Regions from separate parts of the Priestia sp. FW507-14D1A genome, predicted to be linked through region 1. Evidence: riboswitches for the same ligand, from Rfam matches in the RefSeq annotation. Region 1 holds a riboswitch; the other holds the start of a gene.
The links. Region 1 has a riboswitch for preQ1 ahead of queC (7-cyano-7-deazaguanine synthase QueC). Riboswitches for the same ligand answer to the same signal wherever they lie in the genome.
Positions count from the first base shown of each region.

Region 2: linked by a shared signal. The riboswitch ahead of AC3WJG_RS23535 (QueT transporter family protein) and the one ahead of queC (7-cyano-7-deazaguanine synthase QueC) in region 1 are both predicted to bind preQ1.

Region 1 covers NZ_JBYSWQ010000002.1:352,620-359,389, forward strand. The annotation lists gene AC3WJG_RS10250 (patatin-like phospholipase family protein) at 1-413, opposite strand, end outside; gene AC3WJG_RS10255 (YkvS family protein) at 721-906, shown strand; gene AC3WJG_RS10260 (hypothetical protein) at 1,223-1,450, shown strand; gene AC3WJG_RS10265 (NAD(P)H-binding protein) at 1,484-2,185, opposite strand; gene queF (preQ(1) synthase) at 2,254-2,751, opposite strand; gene queE (7-carboxy-7-deazaguanine synthase QueE) at 2,850-3,581, opposite strand; gene queD (6-carboxytetrahydropterin synthase QueD) at 3,574-4,014, opposite strand; gene queC (7-cyano-7-deazaguanine synthase QueC) at 4,014-4,679, opposite strand; PreQ1 riboswitch class I at 4,910-4,953, opposite strand; gene AC3WJG_RS10290 (GerAB/ArcD/ProY family transporter) at 5,024-6,145, opposite strand; gene AC3WJG_RS10295 (hypothetical protein) at 6,172-6,408, opposite strand; gene AC3WJG_RS10300 (Ger(x)C family spore germination protein) at 6,420-6,770, opposite strand, start outside.
Region 2 covers NZ_JBYSWQ010000009.1:45,200-51,969, forward strand. The annotation lists gene AC3WJG_RS23515 (DHA2 family efflux MFS transporter permease subunit) at 1-1,265, shown strand, start outside; gene AC3WJG_RS23520 (hypothetical protein) at 1,322-1,669, opposite strand; gene AC3WJG_RS23525 (hypothetical protein) at 1,697-1,942, opposite strand; gene AC3WJG_RS23530 (hypothetical protein) at 2,014-2,463, opposite strand; gene AC3WJG_RS23535 (QueT transporter family protein) at 2,900-3,388, opposite strand; PreQ1 riboswitch class I at 3,398-3,442, opposite strand; gene AC3WJG_RS23540 (Lrp/AsnC family transcriptional regulator) at 3,639-4,049, shown strand; gene AC3WJG_RS23545 (YitT family protein) at 4,433-5,299, shown strand; gene AC3WJG_RS23550 (hypothetical protein) at 5,648-5,866, shown strand; gene AC3WJG_RS23555 (5-deoxy-glucuronate isomerase) at 6,123-6,770, opposite strand, start outside.

The sequences.
Region 1 (6,770 bases):
GCGCGAACCGCTGTCAAAATGTCCCGGTCATACTCATCAAAATAAACGGGTTCTCCAGTCACACAGTCCGTTGCTCCTACTACAAGCTTCTCTGTACGCTCAGCAAATGCCTCAAAGTCAAATGGAAGAAGCTGATTAGGAATTTCATCAAAAACGAAATCCATTCCAAATATCTCTTTTGTTTTAAAATAATTTTTCCACGACAAGTAGCGAGGATCTTCTAAAAAATCTAAATTAGCTTTGCGACTTCTTCCTATTTGTCTAGATAAATAAGAAGTGGCATGACAAGCGCCGGCTGAAACGCCAATTACATACGGAAGGTACAGATTTCTTTCCATAAAGTAATCTAAAACTCCAGTTGTATAAAGGCCTCTCATACCGCCTCCTTCGAGCACGAGTCCAGTATCTTTCAATTTCTACACCTTCTAATTCTTATAATTTATGACAAGATTATACCTCGTTTATTATAACGAAAGATGCACAAAGATGGAACTGTCCTGCTTCTCTCTTTCATTAAAGCTACCAATTCCTTTTATTTCTCAGCACATTTTACTTATTTTTTCAATTTTATTTTATATTTTTTCAAAAAACTCTTTACTAATTCCCAGTTTTAAGGCAAAATTGTAAAAAAGAAAACGCTAACTAGTTTTACTATTTTTAAAATTAAAATTATTTAAAAAATTTATAATGAACTAATTTAAAACAAAGGAGCGATAAATCATGAAAATAGCAGAGGTAGGAAACTTGATAGAATTTAAAAATGGCTTACAGGGCATTGTCGAAAAAGTAAATGAAAACTCCGTGATTGTAGATTTGACTTACATGACAAACTACCGTGATTTAGACTTAGAACAGCGAACTGTTGTCAACCACAAAAACTACATCATCATTAATCCAGCTATGTAAAGGAAAAAAGCAGCCGGAAAGCAAAAGCGGTTGCTTTTTTATTGGTTTTGAAAGAATTGATTCTTTTGTTCTTCTGTAATAATCCCCAGCTTATACATGAGGTAAATATACTGTTGCACCTTAACATCCTTCGAACTTTTTTTCACTGTACTCCCTCTTTTCTAAAATGTTTCTTTATACAATAATATATGGCTGAGATAAAAAAAGTTTCCTTAAAGAAACAAAAACAGGCCCCATTTTTTCTTGAAAGGGGCTTATTTTCGTGTGACAATAAGAACAAGCTACTACTATCTTCTTACCGAAAGGAATTACTAGCATGTTTGATACTGTATTGTTTATCGTTGCTCTTATTGTCATTCTTTTTTTCATCGTGCAGTTCGTTTTTAAACGCAAACAAACTTCAAATAAAAAAACATCCGTTGAACCCATGAATTATGCCGAAGAAGATTCTAACTCCTACACAAGCTGGAGTGAATCTGCTTCTAACCACGATCATGATGGAGATGAAGATAGCGGTGGAGATGCGGATGGTGACGGAAGATAGAAAAAAAGCCCCTTCTTATGAAGAGGCTTTTCTTTATTTTGATAATACTCGCTTGCCGTTGGTAAACGAATAATAGCATTCACCTGTATAAATGTCTTGGCTTTCATGTACATGAACGCCACATTTATCTTCAAGAGCAGCTTTCATCATCGATTTGGCTACGTTATACGCTTTAATTGGACGATACTTTCTCCACTTTCCTACAAGGCAAAATGAACACGACTTTAACGTGTATCCCCCAATCTTTTCAAATAGGCGAAACTCTTGACGCTTGCCTAATAATAACGATGGGCGGAAAAAGTGAGTAGAACGGATATACAAGCTTGCGATATCTTCTTCTACTTGCCCCTTTACTTTACTGTAAAAGAATGGCGAACGAAGATCAGCACCAATTGCTGTGATCGTTAAAAAGTTTTTGCAGCGATATTTTTCTGCACATTTAGCCGCTTTTAAAGGAAATTCGTAGTCCACTTTAATGAATTTCGCTTTTGTTTTTGCTTTTTTCATTGTCGTGCCTAAACAGCAATATACATCATCAACTGCAAAGCATTCTTCGTGCTTATCAAGCTCTGAAAAATCAATTTCAAGCTGACGTAGCTTTGTGTGTTCGATTGGTAGCTTTTTTCGAACAAACACTGTCACATGGTTATATAAGCTGTTGCTTAATAACATTTTTAAAAGTTCTTGACCAACAAGTCCGCTTGCACCTAATACTAATGCTGATCTCTGTGACATTCTTTCACCTTCTCACCTGTTGTTTTTGCAATGGAAAACAGGTTGCATACACAACCTGTTTGTTCGAATTAACGATTATCAATTGTTTCTGGGTATAAATCATGATTCATTAGGCGATAATTAGCCATTTCTTCATACTTCGTACCGGGACGGCCATAGTTTGTATATGGATCAATTGAAATCCCGCCGCGTGGTGTGAATTTTCCCCATACTTCAATATATCTTGGATTCATCAGTTTAATTAAGTCATTCATAATAATGTTCATACAGTCTTCATGGAAATCTCCATGGTTACGGAAGCTGAACAAATAAAGCTTTAACGACTTGCTTTCTACCATTTTTTCATCTGGAATGTAACTAATATAAATGGTTGCGAAATCCGGCTGACCTGTTTTTGGACATAAGCTCGTAAATTCCGGACAGTTGAATTTCACAAAATAATCACGATTTGGATGTTTGTTATCAAACGCTTCTAGAATCTCTGGTGCATATTCAAACAAATAGTTTGTTCCTTGATTTCCAAGGAGTGATACACCTTCTAATTCTTCATCTTTTCGACCGCTCATTTGCATTTCCTCTCTTTCTACGATTGTCATTCTAACAGCGTTTTTTTATTTTGTATATATCTGTTTTTATTTTTCTTTGTAAATTTTTTGCTATGCGCTTACACGCCTCGTTTATTTCCCCATACAAGGGCGTGAACCTGCGGCAGAACTCTTACATCGTTCATGTTTTTAGCTGCCACTGCCTTATCGATTAACCACTCATACTTTTTAAGCAATTCTTGTGTTAACGACGCATTATCGATTGTCGTTAAGTCCTCGTTGCCTACTTGAACAAAAAATGGAACCTCAGGATAACGTTCATGAACAGACGCTGCATACTCAAAGTCCTCATCATTAAATACAACGACTTTTATGCTTATATGCGCCATGCGTTTTTCCTTTAGTAATGTCTCTATAATATCGTCTAATACGGAGAAATTTGTTTTCATTAATGAACTTGGAGGCTTAGGAGAAATCGTTAAATCATCGATCTTTAGGAACCAATCCTGATAACGGCTTCCCTGTGTTTCAAGAGCTGCTTTTACCCCTTGACTGTGCAAAAGCTCTACAAGTGAACCAATCGCCTTGATAAGCGCAGGGTTTCCTCCAGAAATGGTGACGTGATCAAAGCAATCTCCTCCAATTTCTTTTAGCTCCGTCCAAATTTGTTCTGCTGTTAGCTGACGAATATCGTTTTTAGCTGATCCATCCCACGTAAAAGCTGAATCACACCAGCTGCAGGAATAATCACAGCCTGCGGTACGAACAAACATCGTCTTACGTCCTACAACCATTCCTTCCCCTTGAATCGTTGGTCCGAATATTTCAAGTACTGGAATTGTATTAGCCACGTTTTTTCACCTTCTTTGGGCGGTAAACTACGTAACTTGTCGGCGTTTCCCGCACGAATACTTGTACGCAAGAAGGCTTATTTGGTAGTGTGTCTAGATATTCTTGAACCAACTCATAAATTTTACGGGCAACAACTTCAGTGGTAGGAAAATCATTTGGATTTTCTTCGTTAAAGATAGAATGATCGTTCAATAATGTATGATCAAATTGACCAGAAACAATTTTTTTCAATAGCGCAAAGTTTACTAAAAAGCCCGCTTCGTCTAATGTATCTCCGGCAACAGTTAGATTTACAAAATACGTATGTCCATGGACTTGACGGCATTTACCTGCTTCTGTGTGAGGAACAAAATGTGCCGCAGCAAACTGCATATCTTTGTTCAGTTCATATTCATAGTCATGAAATACTTGAGGATACATTTGTTGCAGCATTATTTCTCTCCTCCTTCTTTTGTTTGCAGGTATTGATCTAACCCGCGTTTTCGCAATTGACATGCGGGACATTCGCCGCACCCGTCAGCAACAATACCGTTGTAGCACGTTAATGTTTTTTCACGCACGTACTCAAGCGCCCCTAGCTCATCGGCTAACGCCCACGTTTCTGCTTTATCAATCCACATAAGCGGCGTATGAATCACAAATTCAAAGTCCATTGATAAATTAAGCGTGACGTTTAACGATTTCACAAATACGTCTCGACAGTCTGGGTATCCTGAAAAATCAGTTTCGCAAACGCCTGTTACGATATGACGGCCTCCACTGTTTTTAGCCAGTACGGCTGCAAATGATAAAAATAACAGATTGCGGCCGTCCACAAACGTTGTAGGCAACTCTCCTTCTTTTTGCTCGATCTCAATATCATCTCGCGTTAAGGCATTTGGTGCTAATTGATTTAAAAGTGACATATCTAGTACGGTATGCTTCACACCTAAATCAGCTGCGATAGCTTTTGCTACCTCTATCTCTTGACTATGACGCTGACCGTATTGAAAAGTAACCGTTTCTACTTCTTTAAAGTTTTTCAAAGCCCAAAATAGACATGTTGTACTATCTTGACCTCCGCTAAATACAACAATAGCTTTTTCATTTTTCATCATTATTGTTCGTCTCCTTTTTGATTGAAATCAAAAGAAGAAGAAACTTTATTGAACCGTTCGTTCCCTTTGTGACTAATTTTATAACACAAAAAAGAGACTGCTCTTTTCCAGCAATCTCCCTAAAAAGCAACTAAGATACACGTCCTCGCCAGCATACACGTCAAAAAGACGCGTTGATAGAAAAGCACGTGAAAGAAGACACGCTAAAACCGTGTCTTTTGTCATCAACGATGATCTTAGTTTTTTATAGAGGGAGTTTTCGAACCTCTCCCGTACATATACAAACGTGTACGGCGTTTCTTCTTGAATTGTCATCGTATTATACCACATGCGTATGAATAATGCTATATTTGTTGGCTTCTATCGCCTTTAGCTGCCTTATGTTTCTTTATATAAGAAAGCGCAATAAATAACACCGGAAAACAGACGCTTAGTACAAATAAATAAAACGGCCAGTAATATTTTTCAAAATAATTGAAGTACGCTGTATTAGGAATAATGTAATACGCCACGCCTGTAATAATTAGACCTAACGGAAAGCTTAAAAAATTGCGCACCCGTAAATTACACAATTGGACGATACTTAACTGAATAGCATAGAACACAATAACAACTTTAAAAAAGATAGATAACATCCAAATAATAGCTACTAATACTTCAACATGCTGAATCGTTGCACCTAACGAAATCATTTTTCCTAATAAATAAACTGGGTAGCTGTGCATCGATGCAATATTCGCGCCAAGAGCTAATATACAGGCCGCAACTGCAATCGTAATCGTCAAGCCCGATGCGACAGTGCCGATAACAAACATTCTTTTTACCTTTTTTCCATCTTTTATATGAGGCGTAATCATTAGAATAAAAACCAATTCCATAAACGGGTTTCCTAAAAAATAAGTGGTCCCTAATACTAAATCATCCATGCTAAATTCAAAAAAAGGATAAAGACGATCAATTTTCATCTGAGGAATATTTAAAACAATTAACAATAAAAAGGGGACCACAATCCAAGGCAAAAAGATTTCCGCGGTTCTTGCTACCACTTCAATACCTAGATACCCTCCGTATATAACAGCTAAAAGAACAAGAGCATGAATCCACGTAGGCAGCGTTTCAGGGACAATTTGAGTCGTCATGAATGTACTGATATCTCGAAGCGAAAACGTAGACTGAATGAACATAAAGAAAATGTAAATAAGAGAAATACACGTTCCTGCATAAGGACCTAGCGCCTTTTTAGCTATTTGAATGAATGTTTGCTGAGGGTAACGCTGAATCAGCCATAAAAGCACCGCAACGATTAAAAGTGCAAAGCCAATAGCAAGCACACCGCAAAACCACGCATTTTGTCTATTCGTCTCTAATAATGTAGCGGGAACTGCCAAGATGGCGCTTCCGATACAAAAAACATAAATGAGAAAAAGAAATTGTTTCGGACTAATAAATTCTTTTATTTGCATCATACACACCTTCTCTCCTACATGCTTGCTCACGTGAATAACAAATGATGAACGGTTCTAGTAAGAGGCTTAATTAGTGCCTCTAAAAAGTACAGAGGCGTAGGAACTTCTTTACGGAGTGTAATCGCTCCCCAAAAGAATAGACCCAAACCTATAAGACAAAGGTAGACGACTATCTCACGATAATACTTTTCCTTTCGGAAGTTGATCATTATTTTTTTAGTCAAATAAGCAAGCAGTACAAGTAAGGCGATAAATCCCTCCATTTTCTTTCTCCTTAATGCTTCATTTGCTTCATATATGAGTTATTTAACGTGCCTAAGCGACGGATTTGAACTTTTGCATCTAAATCGACGGTTAAATCCTCTGCGTAAATTCTGTTCCAGTCTCTTTTCATTTTGTACCATCTCTTTACATCTTGTCTGTAAAACGCTTCGCCGAAACCAAAGATATCGCTTTTATAGGTTTTTTGAGCTTTTTCTACTGCATCATTCATTTTTTCTTTCACGTCAGCTGCTGTTTTTCGTTCGAGCATATTGATTACAGCTGGGTCCTGTAAATTCACTTGACACTCTACATCAGCCACGTTCGCTTCTCCTTTTAAATCAACGTGAATATGAGGTTTATG
Region 2 (6,770 bases), on a different contig from region 1:
ATATGCTTGTAATCGGCATCTCTGTTCCGGTGTCTGCTTTCTTAATTCAACGATTCACATTAAGACAGCTGTTTGTGACGGCTATGAGCTTTTACTTAATTGGGTCCTTCATTGGATTTATCACTCCATGGTTTTCTCTGCTTTTTGCGGGCCGTATGATTCAAGCATTAGGGACAGGCATTATTTTACCTCTTGTGATGAGCACAATGTTAACACTCGTGCCTGTTAGCAAACGCGGCACCGTAATGGGGATTTTTAGCGTAGCTATTTTATTTGCACCGGCAATAGGACCGGTTCTTTCAGGATTAATTATTCAATATTATTCGTGGCAAATTATATTTCTAGGTCTTTTAATTGCAGCGGCGCTTATTTTCCTATTTGCTCTCTTTAAGCTCAGTAACGTTTCTGAAACATCTAGACCAACAATTCATATGCCATCTGTGATTCTTTCTACAATTGGGTTTGGAGGAGTTGTTTATGGATTTAGCGCAGCTGGTGAAGAGACGGGATGGAGTAATCCTATCGTATGGCTTACGCTCATAATTGGCGTCATAGCTCTTGCTTTATTTGTCAGACAGCAAAGCAAGCTGAATTCTCCTATGATTAATATGAAGCCTTTTAGATCGTCTGTGTTTTCAAGATCGATTTTCTTAATGTTTCTTATTATGATGATTCAGTTTTCAATGATGTTAATTTTGCCGCTATACTTCCAAACGGCTGCGGGACTGTCTCCTTTGCAAACAGGGTTTCTTATGCTTCCTGGCGGCGTAACGCTGGCTCTAACAGCTATGGTGGGAGGACGTTTGTTTGACAAAATCGGATTTAAACCGCTGCTTTTAACGGGCTTAGTCCTTTTAACAATTATCTTAAGTTTGTTCACTACTATTTCAAGCGGAACAAGCACGACGACTGCAGCCATCTTATACGCAGCCTTTACAATTGGCGTAGGTTTAAGCATCGGTCCCGTGATGACGCTTGCTTTAAATCAAGTGCCAAAACCGCTTCATGCCCACGGTTCAGCTATTTCAAATACGATTAACCAAGTTTCAGGCGCGATTGGACCCGCTTTGTATACAAGTATTATGACCATGGCTTCTCAGCACTTTATTCAACAATCAAACGAAACGAATAAAACGCTGTTACAAATAAAAAGTATGACAAGCGGGGTTCATACCGTCTATTATGTAGCCATCGCTTTTGCCGTCGTTTCGTTCTTGCTCGCTCTTACGTTAAAGAAAAGAGATCAGCATCTTGAAACACAATAAATAAGAAACTGATAAGAGCTGCTCACTGGTTGAGCAGCTCTTGTTACATGCAGAATTTATATTACAAATGTAAAAGCAATCATAGATACTATTAAAACAAGGATAACAATACTTTTCTTTTTTTCTGTCTTCCATGCTTCAACAGCGCCCACGATACCACCAATAGCTAAAATAAAAGTACCTATAACGTGGAGAGGCAGCAGAGATAATACTCTACCTAAACTCGCCATCACTCCTCCAATCAATATAAATCCTGTTGTTACAATAGATTTTAAAGATATTAAGTCTCGTATCGCTTCTTTTTTTTCAGTTTTACTCAGTTTAAAGTACTCTATTATACTAAAAACAGCGGGTGATCCCCATAAAATAAAAAAGCTAATCAATCTATCCGTGTCTACACTCACTGTTCATTCACCGCCTTTATCAATCCCTTATGCACTTTTCCTAACGCGTTTTTTAGAAATAAAAAAAGCGGCTGTAGCTGCTAAAACGGGAATTACAAAAGCAAAGCTAGGTAAATGACTGCCAAATATTACTTTACTTGATAAACCTTCAATTGAATTCCACATATCCGCGCTTTCTGGAACATACAAAAGCGTAAGAATCATGCCTGATAGCAGTTGAAAGCTACCTAGCAACACAATGAAGCTAATGATAAATAGTCCATATCTCTTCAATGAAATCTCCCCCTTGGTTTATATACGATTTCACACCTTTCAAGTTCCACTATTTAACAAAAAACTTTCCATTACTCTTGCTTTAAGGATCCTCCAAAAGAAAATTGATGGTAGTCATCAAGCTTATTCCAATACCCTATGCACTTTACGTCAGGCTCATCAATAGCTAACGCTTCTTTATTGGTTCCTTTATAAGGAAGAAATGCCGTTAACTTTACCTTTTGTTTTGGCTTGATATTTAATTTATTTCCTTCTGCTAACACCTTAAATTTATTATCAGAATAACCGTTTTTCATTTTTAAAGGATAGGATAAAAATACATTGTTTTGTTTAATGGTCAAATCGCTCTTGTTTACCAATTCCATTTCATATGAAATTCCTTGCTTCATTTTTTGTTCTTTGATTACGTTAATACTTATCTTTTCTAGTTCTCTTAAAGGAACGTTGTCTTCTTCTTTTGAACAGCCGGCAAATAAGGTGGCTAACGCTAATAAAACAAGAATTGCTAACTTTCTATTCAAAAAATAATCCCCTCTCTAGTAACAAAGGTTATTTTACAATTATAACTCAAAAAAGTTATTTAATGGTAAAAAATACAATTAAAAAAGCAAACCGTCATCGGTCTGCTTTTTTAATTGCTACGCATAGGTAATGTGTTGTTGAGCGAAAAACTTTTCGATAAGGAGTTTGCCAACTATATGTATATCGTAACAAAAGAAAAAAGAATGTGCTGTGAGATTTGTCACTCCTTCTTTCAAAATAATCTAACCGGATACTTCCTATTGCCTTACGCAAAAAGAGCAGATCGCAAACGCGACCTGCTCTTTTCACATGCTAGATATGGGTAATTTGTCCATGCGTGAAAAGCTCTTCAATAATAAGGGGTTTATCACTACACTTATAGAATAACAAAGAAAAAAAGATGTGGCTGTGAGATTTATCACAGCCACATCTTTCTTATCCAACTAGCTTATTAAATCGTACACGTTTATTAATTGCTGCCATAATTGGTGCTCCAACAAGCATAACAACAAACTCACCAACGGCTGTTGTTAGCCAGGTAAAGAAAAATGGCAAGTCAAATGCTAGGTGCAGCTCAAAAGCAATAATAAACATCGTAAATGTAAACACAAGTGTATTCATAAGCATACGAGCCCACATATTTTTAATGTAGCGCATAGAAAAAATGGTAATGAGTAATGATAGGACAGACTGTCCTACCCCAAACACCAGGTCATAAGCGACCATTGGTGAAAAAAACAAGTTCGTCAGAAATACCCCTAGTACAATGCCGTACACGTACTTTTTATTAAATACAATCAAATGATTGAACATTTCCGATATACGAAATTGGATATTGGTGAAGCCAAACGGCTGAATTAGCATGCTGACAGCAATATACATAGCAGCTAAAAGACCGTTGACGCAAAGTGTTCTTATATTCATCTTACTATTCTCTCCTTAGTTTTTTAACGTGGGATGGTTACGAACCACGTAAACACTCAAAGAATCATACAGCAAGCTTAAGCTTTCGTCAATCTAGCTGTTTACAAACTACTGCTGCTTTCTATATCTTGCATATTGACTGCTCTTTTTTCTGACTTTCCTTTAGTATAAAATAGAAGACGTATCAGTATACATAGGTGACATCAAGTAGTTAACCCTTTTGATTTGAAATACGAAAGGATTTGTAGCGATGTTGGATAATACAGATAAGCGCATACTAGAAGAACTATCAAAAAACGGACGTATGAAGATGAAGGAATTAGGAGAAAAAGTGCATTTAACCGGACAAGCGGCTTCTGCTAGAGTATTAAAGTTAGAAGATGAAGGCATTATCAAAGGCTATACAATTAACATTGATGAACGAACACTCGGCTACACCATCCATGCATTTTTAAATATCTATACGCAGAGCATTCATCATCACCCCTACCTTACATTTTTAGAAAGTCAACAGGAGCACGTTATCAACAACTTTAAAATCAGCGGCGATGGCTGCTACTTACTAGAATGCAAATTTCATTCAACTGAAGAACTAAATGATTTTTTGACAGAGCTAAATCAGCATGTGAATTACAAACTTTCAATCGTCATTAACAAATAAATTTTTTAAAAAAATAAAGGTATATTAATTTATGAAAATGGTAATCCTAATAACGTATTCCCCCTATTCCAATAAATTTGAAAATCCTTTGCACCATCGCAAAGGATTCTTTTTTTTATGTAGGAAACCGCCTTCTATTTTTTGAAAAGTTGAACATCTCTCATAGCGTTGACATAGCGGTCAGAGGTTTATATAATCGGTGACATCGAAGCATAGAAAAGCCGGATCAAGACCTATACACGTATCGTAATTCTTCGTCTTAGAAGTTGATCAGTTTTATAACTAGACAATTTCTAAGACGTTTTTTATTTTATCATTTGTGAAACACTAGTAAAAACAAGATTACACATGAAAATATCCTAATAATCAAGGAGGTTTGCATATTGAAAACAATCTATAAAGACATCATCTTAATTATTGTTGGCGCACTTTTAGTTGCTGCATCCATTGATTTCTTCGTCATTCCAAATAAATTAGGTGACGGAAGTACAGTTGGTATTGCTCTTGTTTTATATTATTTATTTCATATCCCTACAAGTATCAGCACATTTCTTGTAAACCTTATATTTATTGCCTTAGCCTATAAATTTCTAACCAAAAAAACGATTCTTTATACGATTCTAGGAGCCGTCATGACGTCTGTTTTCCTCGGTCTAGTCAGCTATATTCCTTTTCACGTTCACGACATGATTTTAGGAATTGTATTCGGCGCCTTACTAATGGGAACAGGACTGGCTCTCATTTTTATAGCGGATGGATCGACTGGTGGAACAACTCTTTTAGCTTATTTATTAAACTACACAAAAGGCTATAATATTTCTAAAAGCATGTTCTACATGGACAGTGTCATTATTTTAGCATCAGTTTTCGCTATTGGCGTCAATAACATGCTCTATACTTTTATATTCGTCTATCTTTGTGCCAAAATCGTAGATGTCGTTATCGAAGGTTTCCACAACAAAAAAGCAATGACGATTATGTCCGATCAATACAAAGACATAGCGCAAGTCATCACCAGTGAATTTGGAAATGCAGCCACCATCTTTTATGGATATGGCTACTACGCCAACAAAGATAAACGCATTATCTACGTTGTTATTAAAAAGAACGAGCTATTAAAAATTAAAAAGAAAATCCAGCAAATTGACCCGAATTCTTTTATTGTCATCCACGAAGTAAAAGAAGTTGTCGGCGGGAAATTTGGATTTATCGGTAATTCGCCTCATGAAACAAAAGCCGCTGCTAAATAAAAAATCCACCTCTTGGTGGATTTTTTTATGAAAAAACCGTTAAGAAAAATGAAAAGATACCTGCTAAAAAGTAAACCGACCCTAACGCAATTGCTCCTGTAACGACCGTAAATACACTTAATCCGATAGCCATCTTCATTTTCATCCACATCCCTTTTTAGATTAGTAGTATAAGTATGTCCAAGAATAGAAGATTTATAACTATGCCACCCTATTTATTTCATATATAGATGCAACAATTGTCTATTCAAGGTGTTCTAAAACTACCTCTAGCGACATAATGTATAGGAAGGATTTCATATACACATCTTTGTATCACACATATCATATGAAATTAGGTGAGATAAAATGGTGGCTGTTCACTTTTTTGAAAACAGAAAGCTTCTATTAAGCCAGCTGAGGGAAAACATTCCTTCTACGGGTGATGATTTAAAGATTAAAGGACGAAAAGGAACCGTCGTGCTTGTGAATGACATCGATGAAAAAAATGTTCACGTGGAAGTTGCTTTAGAAAAAGTAGTGAAAAAGAACTTAGCATTAGATAACGCTAAAAAGAAAAGGAGATAAGCGGCTTACGCTTATCTCCTTTTCTTTTTAATTTATATACGAATCGTCTTTATCTGTTGCTTCCGTTTCCAAAAAAAAAGAGACTCCTAAAAAGGAATCTGCAGCAAAGAGCGATATCATCGCCTGAATATTAATACAAGCTATACTTTAACATATAAAAACATATTTTACAAAAATAAACTATTATTTTACGCATAATTATTTTTCATTCGAGGTTTTTCGACATTTGAGACCCATTTCGTATAAAGATCTTTATTTATTTCTCAGGCCAAATTTTTGCATCCGGCTCTAATAACCACTTATGCTCTTCTTCCATAATACGGTCTGTCCACGGATTATTGTCGAGATGGCGAATCATCCAGCAGAAGTACATTGCATACCCAGGAGCCGTTGCTTGAGGATGATCCAATTCACCAGGAATTGTAATAAAACTATTATCAACTACACGGTACGCATCTTCTCCAACCATTGCGCACCCAAATCCTTGTGGCTTGTCAAAACGATAGTAATACACTTCGGGCTGGTCATGATGATGAGGCGGATAACTCGACCATCTTCCTGGATAAGAAATAACTTCTCCAATAACAAGGTTAGAGTAAGGAGTGTTATTGTAGTCAAAAATTGTTCGGATTACACGCTGAGCAGTACCTTCCCATACTCCTTCACCAGCCACTGTGTTTTGACAATCTTCGGGCGTGTATAATTTTGATGAAAATTCTTTTTCATTATCCGTTTTTTGAACTAGTACTTCACTATCGGCAAGCCCGGTAATTTTGACCTCCACATTTTTTGAAACGTGCAAACACCAAGGCTCTTCTTCAAATAGGGACTGGCGCTGAATTTCTTTCGAATGGCCTTCCCACTCTAGCTTTACCTTTCCTTCTAGTAAAAGAATAGCCGTTTC